2 regions of the Thalassospira sp. TSL5-1 genome follow, and region 2 is predicted to be linked to the other one. Evidence: predicted binding sites of a transcription regulator. Region 2 holds the regulator's gene; the other holds the start of a gene.
What was found. Region 2 encodes PhoB, which activates phosphate uptake and scavenging genes when phosphate is short. Its sites were predicted from a motif close to TNTCATAAAACTGTCA; they were not measured.

Region 1 (7,696 bases), 570 kb from region 2:
AATTTCTGGCGAAATACTGCCCCATTCGGCGTGCATTTTATGATCGTCGGTATCATCCACCTTAACCGGCAAAAACGTGCCTGCCCCGACATGCAGCGTAATGGTGCGGCGCGTAATACCGCGCGCATCCAGCTTTGCCAGCAATTCGGGGGTAAAATGCAAACCCGCTGTTGGCGCGGCAACGGCCCCGTCATGCTGGGCAAAGATGGTCTGATAATCCTGGCGATCCTTGTCATCGCCCCCAGCCTCGCGCCGGATATAGGGCGGTAACGGCATCACACCATATTTTTCCAGCGCGGCAATCAAATCAGCCCCGGCAACGTTAAAGCGCAGCAAAACTTCGCCGCCATCCTGCTTGTCCATCACCTCGGCTTCAAAGCTGTCATTAACCTTGAAGATTTCGCCAATCCGCAACTTTTTGGCCGGTTTGGCAAAGGCACGCCATTGCGCCAGGCCTTCCTGTTTGTGCAGGGTGACTTCGATTTTGGCTTCCCCGCGTTTGCCAAACAGGCGTGCGGGGATCACGCGGGTATCGTTTGAAATCAGCAAATCACCGGGGCGCAAAATATCGGGCAATTCGCGCACGATACGGTCATTCATCGCACCGGCGGTCAAATCCAGCATCCGGGCGGAATCGCGCGGGTCTGCCGGATGTTCGGCAATGCAGTCACGCGGCAGGTCAAAATCGAACAGATCGACTTTCATTCTTTTTCCATCTTGGCAGTGTCAGGACACCACAATCATTTAAGCGGGATCTAAGATCAGGCGTTGGCGGACTGCGCGGTCATACCGTCATTACGGTTTACCGGACGAATCACCGCCATCAGCATGCGGAACGGGGCAAGGCAGGTCATCGCCATGATCATTTTGGCCGAAAAATCGCCCAGCGCCCATGTGTGCCAGGGAAGGCCGGTCCCGACAAAAGCGATGGAGAAAAACAGCGCGGTATCGAGCATCGAGCCAATGGTGGAGGAAACCAAAGGTGCCTTCCACCAGCTTGCCTGGCGCAAGCGATCAAACACTGTAACGTCCATCAATTGCGCGACCAGAAAGGCCGTGCCCGATGCAATGGCAATACGGGTATCGGCAAATATCAGCGACAACACAACAGCAATGGCAAAGCCCGACAGCACCACCATGCGGGCGGCCTGCGCGCCGCGTGCCCGGTTGGTCAAATCCGTTACGAGAAACGCCACCGGATAGGTAAAGGCGCCAAAGGTCAGCCAATTGGCCAAAACGCCGGGTAACGGATATTCAACCAGAATATTTGAGGCGACAACCGTTGCGGCCATTGCCAAAATGCCTGCAATGATGGCTTTCATGTTTTCAGAACCTTTTGGTGGAACCCGCGCATAACAAATCTCGCGGTGCCGAAATTCGGAACGACGATGCGCAAAATGGGTCGCAAAAATAGTGCGCGCTGTTTACGCCCCACACCCCGGTGGGTCAAGCAAAAAACAATGGCCGGCGCATTCGATGAACGCACCGGCCATTGCCGCAGATCGTGCATTTACTCCGGGGATAATGGAGAAAGGCGACGAAACCTGTTGTCCCTAAAGCATCATGCCGCGAATGGTGAAAAACAGAAGTGCCCCCAAAAACGCCCCGGCGGGTACTGTTACCACCCAGGCGGTCGCAATCGTCAGCGCATAACGGCGACGCACCAGCAGGCGCTTGCGCAATTTGCGTTCGGCCCGTTCGGCCAGGCTGGGGTCCAACTGGCGCAGGGCTTCAATATCCTGGCTTTGCTGGTCCATGCCATCGGTGCCCCCAATCAGCATCGGCGGGGGTGGAGCATCCTGCAGGCGACGACGGTGGCTCAGGCTTTCACGCAGAAAACCAACGCCAAACACCGCACCCACGGCAATGTGGGTAGAACTGACCGGAAGCCCCAAAGCCGAGGCCACGATGACCGTCAAAGCGGCCGACAACGCCACGGTATAGGCCCGGATCGGGTCGAGTTTGGTAATTTTGCTACCCACTGTTTTGATCAGCTTGGGCCCAAACAGCAACAAACCAGCCGAAATACCCAGCGCGCCAATCACCATCACCCACATGGGAATGGGGGCCGAGGTGACAATCGCGCCCTGATCCACCCCCGAGACAATAGCCGCAAGCGGGCCAATGGCATTGGCAACATCGTTTGAGCCATGCGCAAAGGACAGCAACGCCGCGGACACCACCAAAGGCAGACGAAACAGCGAGGCAATTTCCTTGCGCCGCCCGGTCATCTCGCGCGAGGCACGGTAAACCGCCTTGCGCACCGGCCACAATGTCAGGCCAAAGGCGGCGACACCGATCAGAAGGATCGTGACCGTATCGGCCTTCCAGACCTTTTTGATTCCCTTCATCATCAGGTAAACCGTAAAGGCCGCGACCATGAAGCTGACCAGAAGCGGCACCCATTTGCGCGCAGCGGCGACACGGTCCTCGACAAACAGTATTCTGAATTTGATGAAGGCCAAAAATCCAGCGGCAATCAGCCCGCCCAGAATGGGCGAAATCACCCAGCTTGCGGCAATCGCACCCATATTGGACCAATGCACGGCATGGGTCCCAACGGCCGCCATGCCTGCCCCCATCACGCCACCCACAATCGAATGGGTGGTGGAAACCGGCGCGCCAAGATAGGTCGCCAGGTTCAGCCACAGGGCAGCAGCCAGCAATGCCGCCGTCATCACCCAGATAAAAGTTTGCGCATCGGGCATTTGCGAGGGTTCAATAATGCCGTTTTTAATCGTGCTGACCACATCGCCCCCGGCCAAAATCGCCCCGGCGGCCTCGAATATGGCAGCAACAAAAAGGGCGCCAACCATTGTTAGCGCCTTGGACCCAACCGCTGGCCCGACATTGTTTGCCACGTCATTGGCACCAATGTTAAGGGCCATGTAACCGCCGATCACGGCGGCGGCAATCAGAAAGCCGCTCCGTGGCAGCCCCCCCATATGAAAGGCAACAAACGCGCTGCACGCCAGAAGGAAAACAAGCGACAGACCAAGTTTCGCACTGAGCGACGCCGTCTCACCGACACCGGCGTCCATCCGCCGCTGCCATTTGAGGTCTTTATCGAGCGCCGTTTTTTTCGCGACCATACCAACCATAACCTTTGCAGGGAATCGACGGGCGGATCATGTCGAAGCAATCAGCATTTGTTAAGGTTTTTTTGCGGTTTTGTGGCAATCGGTATTTTTCAACCCGCCCATATACAAAAACGGCCCCGGAAAACCGGGACCGTTTGCAAGATTTAGCACGGGAAATACGGCAGGAAACAAGTGCGGGTTTAACGCCCAAACTGGTTTAACAGCCCCTTAAGAACGTCCTTGGCGGCATCTTTTGCCTTATCACGATCAGATTGCGGTGCATCGCCACTGTCCGACGATTTACCACCCAATGCCTTGCCCAGCAGATTTTCCAGCGTTTTGACCGCCACCTTGTCCATACGGCCACTAATCGCCGGATCATCAATTTTGCCTTTGGCAAAAACGCTAAATGGTGGCAGGTCGTGGATTTTTTCCGAAAAATCAAAATCGGCCCGCGTATCCATAATCCAGTTGGGCAGATCCAGGGTGGCATCGGCATCCGCCGTGCCCACGCGCGAGGTCGCATCCACACGGGTGGTTTTTGCCACCCCGTTGGTAATTTTCAAATCAGCATCCAGGGTGCGCAACAGGTCATTGTTGCCAACCCCTTCCACCACCATTGCCGCCGGTCCCTGACGCAACAACGCCTGCAAGTCCAGCTTGGGATCTTTCGATCGGTTATCGGCATTGCTAAAGCGAATATCCTTGAGGTTCAGCGTTGCCGTCCCATTCAGGGCCTTGACCAACGCACGCGATGTTGTCCCGTTTGCGGTGACGGCAAATTTGGTTCCGGCAATGCCGGTCACGGTGTCATTCGCAACCTGAATGGGGAACAGGGTCGCCACATTGGCATTGTCCAGCGTGCCGGAAAGGTCCAGCTTTGGCACATCCTTGCTGGCATCAAACACGCCCGAGATGTTGAGAGGCCCATCGCCCATCTTGCCGGTCAAATGATCGATGGTGACAAGCCCCTGCTTCATTTTGACAGCAAGGTCCGGGTTCACCAGCGAGAAATGATCGAAATCAAGCTGGTCCATGACAATGGAAATACTGCCATCGATCAGGCGCAAGGCCGACACATCAATAACCTTATCATCCCACGGGGTGCCATCACGGGCATCCACACGGGTCAGAAGGTCATTGTCAAACGAAGGCAATGCCGCCCGGCGCATGCCACGGCGCGGCATATCAAGCGACGCACGCCGTGCAGCAGGCAGGAACGGATCAACCCGAAGCTTGCCGCCCTTGAGATTGACATCAAGCTGGGTACGATCCCCCGAGGCATCCATTTTAACCGTCCCGGCGGTTTCAAAGGTACCAACCGCCAGTTTGGCAATATCGACAGCAACATTTTTGGCATTGCCATCCACCTTGCCCTGAAAGGCAAACCGGCCCAAATCCCCGGACGGGGTATAAGTCGGCGCGATCAGCGGCAGAACACGGTTAAGGCTGCCGGCCTGGGCATTGATCGTTCCCGTCAAACCCGGGGCATCACCCAAAAGGCCACTCACCTTGCCCTTAAGGCCCACCTGCACCGTCGCATTGGACAGATTGGCATTCAGGTCCGGCCCGCTCATGGGGCCATTCAGGGTGACGTTCGCCTTCATGGATTTATAATTCGCCGCCGGGGCTGGCAGGGTAATCCCCGTCAATTTCACCAACGGGTCAAGGTTTTTGGCCGTAACACCGAGTTTCAGGTTTTTAAATTCCGGTACGTCCTTTAGGCCCAGAAACGCGCCACTGCCCTGCAACGACATGCCCGCCGCATCGGCCACCGACAGGTTGGTCAGGGTAATGTCGCCCCCGCGCAGGCTGCCTTCGACCGAAATACCGCGAATGGCAACACCCGAAGATGTTACCTCATCCGCGCCAATCCGGTAATTGGCAGCAAGCCCCTTTAACGGGGCCAGGGCAGCATGAATGGTTTTTACCAGATCCTGCTTTGCCGCGTCCGCAGTGCCAGAAGCCTTGCTGTCAGCCGTGCCCTTATCGTCGCCGGTTGACGCAGCCGATATGCCCGATGCACCATCCGCCGCACTGGCCGTTGCCGACATATATTGATCAAGATTGATTTTATCGAGCTTCAGGCCAATCCCCAGCGCAGGCAAACCGCCACTCTCCAGATTGGCAACAATGGCGCCGCGAATGGCGGTATCATCCAGACGCATATCGACATTGTTGATATTGATCCTGTCCGCTGAGCCCTTCAGCCCACCGGTCAGCGAGAAACGGCGCAAACGGTCGGCCCGCACCCCTTCAATATCAACACCCAGCCAGCGCATGACAGCGCGGATATTGTCCGAGGCAATTTCATAGCGCAAATCGGCACTGACCTGCGGCTTTTCGCCCGAAATGGCACCGGAAACCTGCAAATCCGTACCACCGGGAAGACCTGCCGAAACCTCGTTCAGCGTGATTTTGCTGTTGGCAATACCGGCATTGATGCGGGCATTGTGGATCGGGGTCTGATTATAAATCAGCGATTCAACTTCAAGGTCGATCGACCCGGTCAGATCTGCCGGAATCAAGGGGCCACTGGCAGCATCGGCGGCGTTTTTACGCCCCTGCGAGGGAATGGACTGCCCACCTGCCTTTTCGGCGTCGGGCACTTCGACGTCCACATTTTTAGCGGCATCACCACTGGCCTGTGTATTGCTTGCATCGGCCTTGTGCGTGCCCGATGCTCTGGCAAGGGCCATAATGGCATCCAGGTCAAACTGGTTAAAGCGCAGGGCAAGGTCAGCCTTCATTTTCGGATCGGTATTGACCGAAAGCGCGCCCGAACCACGGGTATCGCCAAAACGCACGGCCAGGTCATTGACCGTAACCGCCTTGGCATTGGCAGCCAATTTACCCGAAAGATCAAATTCCTTGGCGGCAATATCGGGAATATCGGCATCATCTCCGGCAATGCGCAGGGCCGCCTTGCGCAAATCCTCGAACTTGCCGTTAATTTCCCCCTTAAAGTCCGGCGCAGCACCGGAAAGGTCCACCTGCCCGCCGACATCAATGCCGCCGTCAACCTCGTCTATGCCCAAACGAACCGACACGGGAAAGGCCCTGGTCTGGCTGATTTCCCCAACATTAAGCTTAAAGGTTAATGGAATGCCGCGATAGAAAACATAGCCCTCGCCGGTGGCCGGGCCATTCAGGCTGTCGGCTTCAACGCTCAGGGTCAGGCCTTCAATGCGTTCTTCGCTGCCCGGTGCGCGGTAAATGATGGTGGCATTTTCAATCGACAGGCTGTCCACCCGGATCGAACTTGCAAGCGAGCTTCCGCCATCATCCTGTGCCGGGGGTTCGTTGGTGCCATCCTGTGCCGGTGCCTGCGGCGCGGGCTGATTTTCCGGATTATTGATGGTCCCCGCATCCGGGCCATGGCTTTTGGCATCTTTGGGGTCAAACACCAAGTTATTGGTGCCATCCTTAAAGGTTTCAATCGACACAACCGGGTCAATCAGGCGCACCTGAGTAACGCGAATATTGCCGGTCAGAAGCGGCATCAGGGCCACCGAAACCTCGACTTCCTTGACCGTGACCATGTTTTTGTCGGCAGCACCTTCGACATTGCCAAGCGCGGCATCCTTTACCGACAGGGCCGGATAAGGCAGCAATGACAGGGACAAATCGCCGCGCAGTTCAAGATTGCGGCCCGTCGCTTCGCTAACTGCTGTGGTCACTTCGGCCTTGTAACTGTTCCAGTCAATAAGAGACGGAATAACCAGCAAGGCGGCGATAATCACTACGACAAGAGCGCCAATTACAGCGAGTATCTTTTTCAAAGTTTCGGCTCCGCTTTCTTTTTGCGCGCAATCTGTTGGGAGGGCCCCATCAGAAATTTTCCATAGAAACCATTATCATACAGGCCCTGATTTGCATTGCAGCAGAAAATGGCAATCTTTTGGTTGTCGGACACCAAAAAAACAAAGCACCTGCCCGTTTCACACAACACCTATCAATGGTTTATAATCAGAGGGTGGAAAATCCATCAATAGGTGCTAATATACCTTTCAAATAAAAAACAAAATACCCATCCGGCCCCTTTTTACGGGGTTTGGCAGGACAAACAGGGTTGTATCTGCTGTCGCGTGACCCGCATCGGCGCAGGGAGGATATATAATGACGAATTCGACAACTCCGAATATGACACCCCCGACGGACAGCCTTGCTGCTGACAATAACGACACCCTAAACGGCCAGCGCGGCATTGTGATTCGCGACGTCACCAGCGACCAGTCCGGCAAATGGCTGGAGGCAGGCTGGCGCGATTTCAAACGCGCCCCGGCAATTGGCCTGACCTATGGTGCCTTTTGTGTCGTGGCAGGTTATGTGATTTTGCTAAGCCTGTTTCAGTCCGGTCAGCCCTATTTAACCCTGCCTTTGGGGGCGGGGTTTATGCTGATTGCGCCCTTATTGGCCGTTGGCCTGTATGAAACCAGCCGCCGCCTGGAAATGGGCGAAAATGTCACGCTTTGGCACAGCCTGAACGGCTTTCGCCGCAATCCCGGCCAATTGGGCGCGATTGGCGTGATCTTGATGCTGTTTTTCCTGCTCTGGTCGCGGGTAGCGATGCTGTTATTCGCGCTGTTTTACAATGGCACGGTTCCGCCGCTTGA
Region 2 (7,696 bases):
CATCATGATTATTCCGTTTGTGTCCTCACTGTCGGATGACGTGATGTCGCAGGTGCCCCAGTCGCTGCGCGATGGCTCCTATGGTTTGGGCGCGACAAAGTCGGAAACCATTCGTCTGGTCATTTTTCCGGCGGCCTTGCCCGGTATTGTTGGGGCCATCCTGCTGGCGGTTTCCCGGGCAATTGGTGAAACCATGATTGTGGTGATGGCCGCTGGTCTTGCCGCAAACCTGACGGCAAATCCGCTTCAGGCTGTAACTACGGTTACGGTACAAATTGTGACCCTGCTGGTCGGCGACCAGGAATTTGACAGTGCCAAAACCCTGTCGGCCTTTGCTCTTGGTCTGGTTCTTTTCCTTGTTACCCTGGGGTTGAATGTCTTTGCCCTGAAGGTTGTGCAGAAGTATCGCGAGAAATATGACTGATATGGCATCTCTTATGGAAGATCGCGCCGCTGGTTCCGATGCTGCCAACATGCGTAAGCCGGTTGACTGGGACAGTGCCGAAATTACCCGCAATGTCAAAAAACGCTATGCTGCCGAACGGCGATTTAAGACCTATGGTCTGGTTGCGATTCTGCTGGCACTGTCGGCACTGCTTATGCTGGGTTATTCGATTGTGTCCAAGGGCTATAGCGCCTTTGTCCAGACTTATGTGCAGCTTGAGGTTACGTTTGATCCGGCAGTCATCGACCCGGATGGAACCCGTGATCCGGCGGTTATTGGCCGGGCGAATTTTGATGCGCTGATCAAGGAAGCCCTGCGCAAGCAGTTTCCAGATGTCACGTCGCGGTCAGAAAAACGCAAGCTATATGACATCGTTTCAAGCGGTGCTTCCTATGATTTGCGCGAACGGGTGATGGAAACCCCCTCCCTGATCGGGCAGACCCGCAAGGTCTGGCTGATTGCTGGCGATGATTTTGATATGCTCAACAAGGGCTATATCAGTGCTGATACCAAAGAATCGAGCCGCCGCCTTGATGACGACCAGATCTCGTGGTTTCAGGCATTAACCGATAGCGGGGCAATTGAAAAACGGTTCCATACCCGCTTTTTCACCAACGGCGATTCCCGCGAACCGGAATTGGCCGGTATATGGGGGGCGGCTGTTGGCTCTTTTTATACCCTGTTTGTCACACTGATCCTGTCCTTTCCGATTGGGGTGGCTGCTGCCATTTACCTTGAGGAATTTGCCCCGAAAAACCGTCTGACCCAGATTATTGAGGTCAATATCAACAATCTGGCAGCGGTGCCGTCCATCGTGTTTGGTTTGCTCGGCCTTGAGCTTTACCTCAATGTCATGCACCTGCCGCGTTCTGCCCCGGTTGTGGGTGGTTTGACCCTGGCCTTGATGACCCTGCCAACCATCATCATTGCCGCCCGTGCCGCGATCAAGGCGGTTCCGCCGTCAATTCGTCAGGCCGCTTTGGGCCTGGGGGCGTCGCCGGTGCAAACGGTTAGCCATCATGTGCTGCCGCTGGCCATGCCGGGTATTTTGACCGGGACGATTATTGGCATGGCCCAGGCACTGGGTGAAACGGCACCGCTTTTGATGATTGGTATGGTGGCCTTTATTGTTGATATTCCGGGCAGTGCGATGGATGCGGCAACGGTTTTACCGGTGCAGATCTATCTGTGGGCAGATAGCCCCGAGCGTGCCTTTGTTGAAAAAACCTCTGCGGCGATCATGGTATTGCTGGCCTTCCTGATCCTGATGAACGGGCTGGCTGTGTTCCTGCGCAAGAAATTTGAACGGAAGTGGTAAAATGGCTGTTGTAACTGCTGACGCAATGACAAACGCTTCGCAAACGCGCGGCAAATCCAAAATGGCGGCCCGTGACCTCAACCTGTTTTATGGCGACAATCAGGCCCTTTATGATGTCAATCTGGATGTTGTTGAACGTGAAGTCACCGCGCTGATTGGTCCGTCGGGTTGTGGCAAATCCACTTTCCTGCGTTGCCTTAACCGCATGAACGACACCATTGATGGCGTGACCATCAATGGCAAGGTCACACTGGATGAACGCGACATTTACGATAAATCAATCGACGTGGTGCAGTTGCGGGCGCGCATCGGCATGGTGTTCCAGAAACCCAACCCGTTCCCGAAATCGATTTTCGATAACGTGGCCTATGGCCCGCGCATTCATGGTCTGGTCAATTCCCGCGACGAACTTGACGAAATCGTCATGACCTCGCTGGAAAAGGCTGGCCTTCTGAAAGAAGTCAAAGACCGTCTGGCATCACCGGCGACGGGTCTTTCCGGTGGTCAGCAGCAGCGCCTGTGCATTGCGCGTGCGGTTGCGGTCAGCCCCGAAGTTATTTTGATGGATGAACCGTGTTCCGCGCTGGATCCGATTGCGACCGCCAAGGTCGAGGAACTGATCGACGAGCTGCGTTCGAACTACACAATTGTCATCGTCACACACTCCATGCAGCAGGCCGCGCGTGTGTCGCAGCGCACGGCCTTTTTCCACTTGGGTAAACTTGTGGAAGTCGGCGAAACGGACCAAATCTTTACCAACCCGAGAGATGAACGGACCAAGGGTTATATCACTGGTCGCTTCGGTTAATCCGGGCAGGAGGTAATTCCATGAGAAAAGAAGAAACCCATATTGTCAGTTCATTCGACGAAGAACTGACCCGGTTGAACAATATCATATCCCAGATGGGCGGCCTGGCCGAAAGCCAGCTGATTTCGGCGATCCGCGCGATTTCCAAGCGCGATTCCGAATTGGCCGAACAGGTCATTGTTTCAGACCTGCGCATCGACAAGCTGGAACAGGAAGTTCAGGATTTCGCTGTGCGTGTTCTGGCCCTGCGTCAGCCAATGGCCGATGATTTGCGCCAGGTTGTAACCGCGCTTAAATTGTCAAATGATCTGGAACGCATTGGTGATCTTGCCAAAAACATCGCCAAGCGCGCCCAGGTTCTGAACCAGATCCCGCCGATCCGCCCGGTTCAGGTCATTCCTAACATGGCCCGTCTGGCACAGGAAATCATCAAGGATGTTCTGGACGCCTATATCGAGAATGACGCGGAAAAAGCCCAGCGCGTGTGGGCCCGTGACCAGGAAGTGGATGATATGTACAATTCGCTGTTCCGCGAATTGCTGACTTACATGATGGAAGACCCGCGCAACATTACCGCATCGACCCATCTTTTGTTCATTGCCAAAAACATCGAACGCATCGGCGACCATGCCACCAATATTGCCGAAACGATCTATTACCGCATCAAGGGCGAGGATCTGCCGGTGGATGGCCGTCCCAAAAACGATGCTGCCAATTTTGCCGTGATTGAACCCAACGAGGCAGGGGAATAACAGGATGGATCCTACGGTTCTTATTGTCGAGGATGAAGCCGCCATCGTCACGATGTTGCGCTACAACCTTGAACGGGAAGGCATGAATGTTGTGGAAGCCGGTGACGGGGACGAAGCCCTGAAAATCATGGCTGAAACCCATGTCGATCTGGTCCTGCTGGACTGGATGCTGCCGGTCATGTCCGGGATCGAAGTATGCCGTCAGATCCGCCGTAAACCGGAAAGCCGCGATTTGCCGGTGATTATGGTGACAGCGCGTGGTGAAGAAGGCGACCGCATTCGCGGCCTTGATACCGGGGCGGATGACTATGTGACCAAGCCCTTTGCCATTGGCGAATTGCTGGCCCGTATCCGTGCGCTTTTGCGCCGGTCGGGTCCGGCGCAACCACAGGGGCAGTTGATCTATTCCGATATCGAAATGGATCTGGCGGCACATCGTGTCAATCGCAGCGGCAAACCCATTCATTTGGGGCCGACGGAATTTCGTCTTTTGCGGTATTTCCTGGAACATCCGGGCCGGGTTTTTTCGCGCGAACAGCTCCTTAACGCTGTTTGGGGGCCGAATATCTATGTCGAAACCCGCACGGTGGATGTGCATATCCGCCGTTTGCGCAAGGCCCTGAATGACGTTAAAGGCACCAAGGATGTGATCCGCACTGTGCGTGCCGCGGGTTATGCTTTGGATGACGATGCGGCGGCGTAAGCGGCTTTTTTATTTCGTCAAATTGTGACAGAAATTCGCAATTTACACTGAAAATACAAGGCCCTGTCATAATGGCAGGGCCTTGTTTTATGCGGTGTGGAAGGCGGGCTTTGCCAATGCCTTTTATGCCTTGTGTTCCGGTTCGTTGGTTGCCGAAGCCGGTTTCGTTGCGGAGGCGGATGAATGAGAAGGCGAACGTGGGGCCAGCTCATTCATCAGCAGCATGTCGGCCCGGCGGAATTTGGCAATCTCGCTATCAATTTCATCTTGTGGAACATCGCAGGCGGAAAGCACATGGTCCGACAGGCGCAAGCCTGTTTCCAGCACTTCGGGGATGGCGGCATTCGCCCCGCTGCGTGACAGCGCGCCGATATGGGAAATATCCTGGGCACGGGCAAAAATTCTCAGGTGCGGGTAATGCTGGCGCAGCAAGGCTACGGTTTTCTCGGTTTCATGCGGCGAACCCATCGCAACGGCGGCAACATGTGCCTGATCGGTGTGGGCGGCCCGGAAACTTTCCGGTCGGGACCCATCGGCGAAATAAACCGGCAGGCCTTCGGCACGACCACGCGCCACCTGCTGGGCATCGGAATCCAGAACGATAAAGGGAATGTTGCGGGTTCTTAACAAACGGGCCAATACCCGGCCCACACGCCCACAGCCGATAATCAGAACATGATGGGCGACCCCATCGGTATGGGCCTCGATTTCACCGAGTTGGTCAGTTTCGCGTGGATGAAAAATATCCTCCAGCTTTTTGCCAAGGCCAATCATGCTGGGGGTCAGGGCCATTGAAATGGCGACAATCGGCACCAGAATAGCCGCCAGTTGCGGGGTGATTGCGCCATTTTGCGCGGCCAGCGAAAACATCACAAAGGCAAATTCACCGCCGCCCGCCAGCCCCAGGGCAATGCGCATCGATACCGCCCGGTCAAACCGTGTTGCCAGGGACAGTAAAAACAAAATCGCCCCCTTGATCAGCAACAGGGCCAAAACCCCCAAAATGACGGTCAGCGCATGATGATAAACCACCCCGACATCCACCGACATGCCGACCGACATGAAAAACAGGGACAAAAACACGCCGCGAAATGGCGCAATGTCGGCTTCGATCTGATGGCGAAATTCGGTTTCGGCCAGCATCACCCCGGCGATAAACGCCCCTAATGCCATCGAAAGACCGGCCATTTCCGTCAAGGTGCTGGCGGCCAGCACGGCAAATAGGGTGCCAATGGCAAATAGTTCCGGGTTATGCAGGGCGGCAATGGCGCGAAACATGGGCCGCAGCAAAAAGCGCCCGGCCAGCAGCAATACGGCAACGGCCCCCACACCGGCGAGGATGCTGACCCACGGGCTGGTGGTGCTGGCGGTATTGCCCGCCGCCTGTACCATGATCAGAAAGGGGCCAACCGCCACATCCTGAAGCAGCAAAACTGCCAGGGCGGCCCGGCCAAAACGGGTGTGAAGCTGTCGTTCGTCTGAAAGCTGCTTGAGGATAATCGCGGTGGACGAAAGGGCCAGGGCCCCGGCAATCACCAGCGCGCTGGGCAAGGGCAGGTCGATGGCCATCAGAACGACAAAACCAATGCCCAGCGTCACGGTTATTTGCAAAACCCCCAAAGCGGCAAACTTGCCGCCGATTACGCGCAACCGTTCGCGCGATAGTTCCAGCCCGATCATGAAAAGCAGGAAGACAACACCCAGTTCGGCAACGGTGGAAATATCGCGATTATCGGGAATAAGTCCCAGCCCAAAGGGTCCGATCACCAGGCCGCCAATCAGAAAGCCAATGATGGAATTGGCCTTTAATCGCTGCGCAATTGGCACGGCAATTACGGCAGCACTCAGGATCAGGAATAGCTCGAAGAGCACAGTGCTATGGGGCATCAGGTTTCATCCAGGGGCGTTAACTTTAGGGCCAGTCATACACGTTCCCGGTTATTGCGACCATAGCGCAATAGGGTGGAGACATGATGCGAATCTGACTTTGGGCATGGTTATGGAGCGGTAAAAACGGTTTGTCTTCATAATCGTCGGGGGACGAATGCGTATGAGGCCTTTTGGTATTTGATGCGGGGACAGGACAGTGTGTGACAGGATAAGTGGAAAGCACCCGTGATTGGCATTGCATGCGGTCTCACTCCCGATATCTATTGGCATATCCTTTGTCTCCTGGCTGTGTCTTGGATAACAATAGGCAAATATGCCCCTTTGCAAGACGGCTTTCGTCGCATTATTTGGGGCGAGATCGCTTGCGTTTAACAGGGCGCACTGCCATCTTGCGCGGTAATGCTCTCTCGCATAGGCAGGGCGTATTTTTAAATCATCAATGGCAGACCAATTTTGGAACAGCTTATACCCTATTTGCAAATCGTTGGCGGACTTGTTCTTTTAACGGCCGGGGGCGAATTTATGGTGCGGGGCGCAGTCGGCCTGGCCCTGTTAATGGGGATTTCCAAGGCGATCGTCGGATTGACGATTGTTGCTGCGGGCACATCGGCCCCCGAATTTGTCGTGTCGTTAAATGCCGCCCTTGCCGGGTCGGGCGATATTGCGATGGGCAATGTCGTGGGGTCCAATATTGCCAATATCCTGCTTATTCTGGGGGCTGTGGCCATTCTCAAGCCGATCGCGGCCAGCCGCACCACCACGGTGCGTGATGGCGGGGCGATGCTGCTGGGCGCGGTGCTGTTTATCGGTCTTTGTCAGTTTGGGGTGATCGAGCGCTGGGCAGGTGCGTTGATGCTCGTGGTGTTGGTGGTGATCTGGTATTTGACCTATAAACACGATAAAAACAGCCCGGATGCCGCAAGTGCGCTGCATGAAAGCGAGGCCGAGGAAGTGGGCGAAACCCCGGTGGGATGGATCAAACCGGTTATTGTAACGGTTGTTGGTATCGTCGCTCTTACCTATGGGGCAGACCTTCTGGTTGAGGGCGGTGTGACGGTGGCACGCGAATTTGGTGTGTCCGAGGCCGTGATTGGTTTGACGCTGGTGGCTGTTGGCACGTCATTGCCCGAACTGGCAGCATCGATGGTGGCCGCATTTCGTGGACATTCCGATGTGGCGCTGGGCAATGTTCTGGGCTCGAACCTTTTGAACCTGTTGGCAATTATTGGCGGTGTTTCGGTTATTTCACCCATTATCGTGCCCGAACAAATTGCCGCGTTTGATATCTGGATGATGCTGGGCGTGACCGTGGCGCTTTTGGTTGTGGCTTATTGTGCGCGGCGTATTGGTCGCATTGCCGGTGTTGTTTTCATGGCGGTCTATGCCGCCTATATCGGTGCGCTGTTTGCCGGTTAAAAATACTCACAACGAAAATCCAGGTGCCGTCATGCGACTGTGCAGGACGGCACCTGGATTTCGCAGGAAACGGATGGTGACAGTATGACTGAAAATGTGCCCGCAACAGCCCTGATCACCGGGGCAGCCAAACGGATCGGCCGGGTTATCGCACTTGATCTGGCTGCAAGGGGGCATGACATTGTTCTGCATTGCAACCGGTCACGCGGGGCGGCCGAAGAACTGGCCGGTGACATTCGTGAAATGGGGCGTCAATGCCATGTGGTGTGTGCCGACCTTGCCAGCGAAACCGCAATGGCCGGTATCGTGGCCGAGGCGACCGACGCCCTGGGGCCGGTGGGATTATTGGTCAATAACGCATCCA

Region 1: LF95_RS15605 (inorganic phosphate transporter) is a predicted target of PhoB. The motif match lies at 3,164-3,179, and genes of this name have one in related genera.

Annotation. Positions count from the first base shown of each region.
Region 1 covers NZ_KV880638.1:1,322,936-1,330,631, reverse strand. The annotation lists gene queA (tRNA preQ1(34) S-adenosylmethionine ribosyltransferase-isomerase QueA) at 1-705, opposite strand, end outside; gene LF95_RS15615 (queuosine precursor transporter) at 762-1,322, opposite strand; gene LF95_RS15605 (inorganic phosphate transporter) at 1,554-3,092, opposite strand; gene LF95_RS15600 (AsmA family protein) at 3,281-6,862, opposite strand; gene LF95_RS15595 (DUF2189 domain-containing protein) at 7,200-7,696, shown strand, end outside.
Region 2 covers NZ_KV880638.1:755,876-763,571, forward strand. The annotation lists gene pstC (phosphate ABC transporter permease subunit PstC) at 1-424, shown strand, start outside; gene pstA (phosphate ABC transporter permease PstA) at 417-1,763, shown strand; gene pstB (phosphate ABC transporter ATP-binding protein PstB) at 1,765-2,571, shown strand; gene phoU (phosphate signaling complex protein PhoU) at 2,592-3,323, shown strand; gene phoB (phosphate regulon transcriptional regulator PhoB) at 3,328-4,026, shown strand; gene LF95_RS13000 (cation:proton antiporter domain-containing protein) at 4,150-5,913, opposite strand; gene LF95_RS13005 (calcium/sodium antiporter) at 6,370-7,332, shown strand; gene LF95_RS13010 (SDR family oxidoreductase) at 7,417-7,696, shown strand, end outside.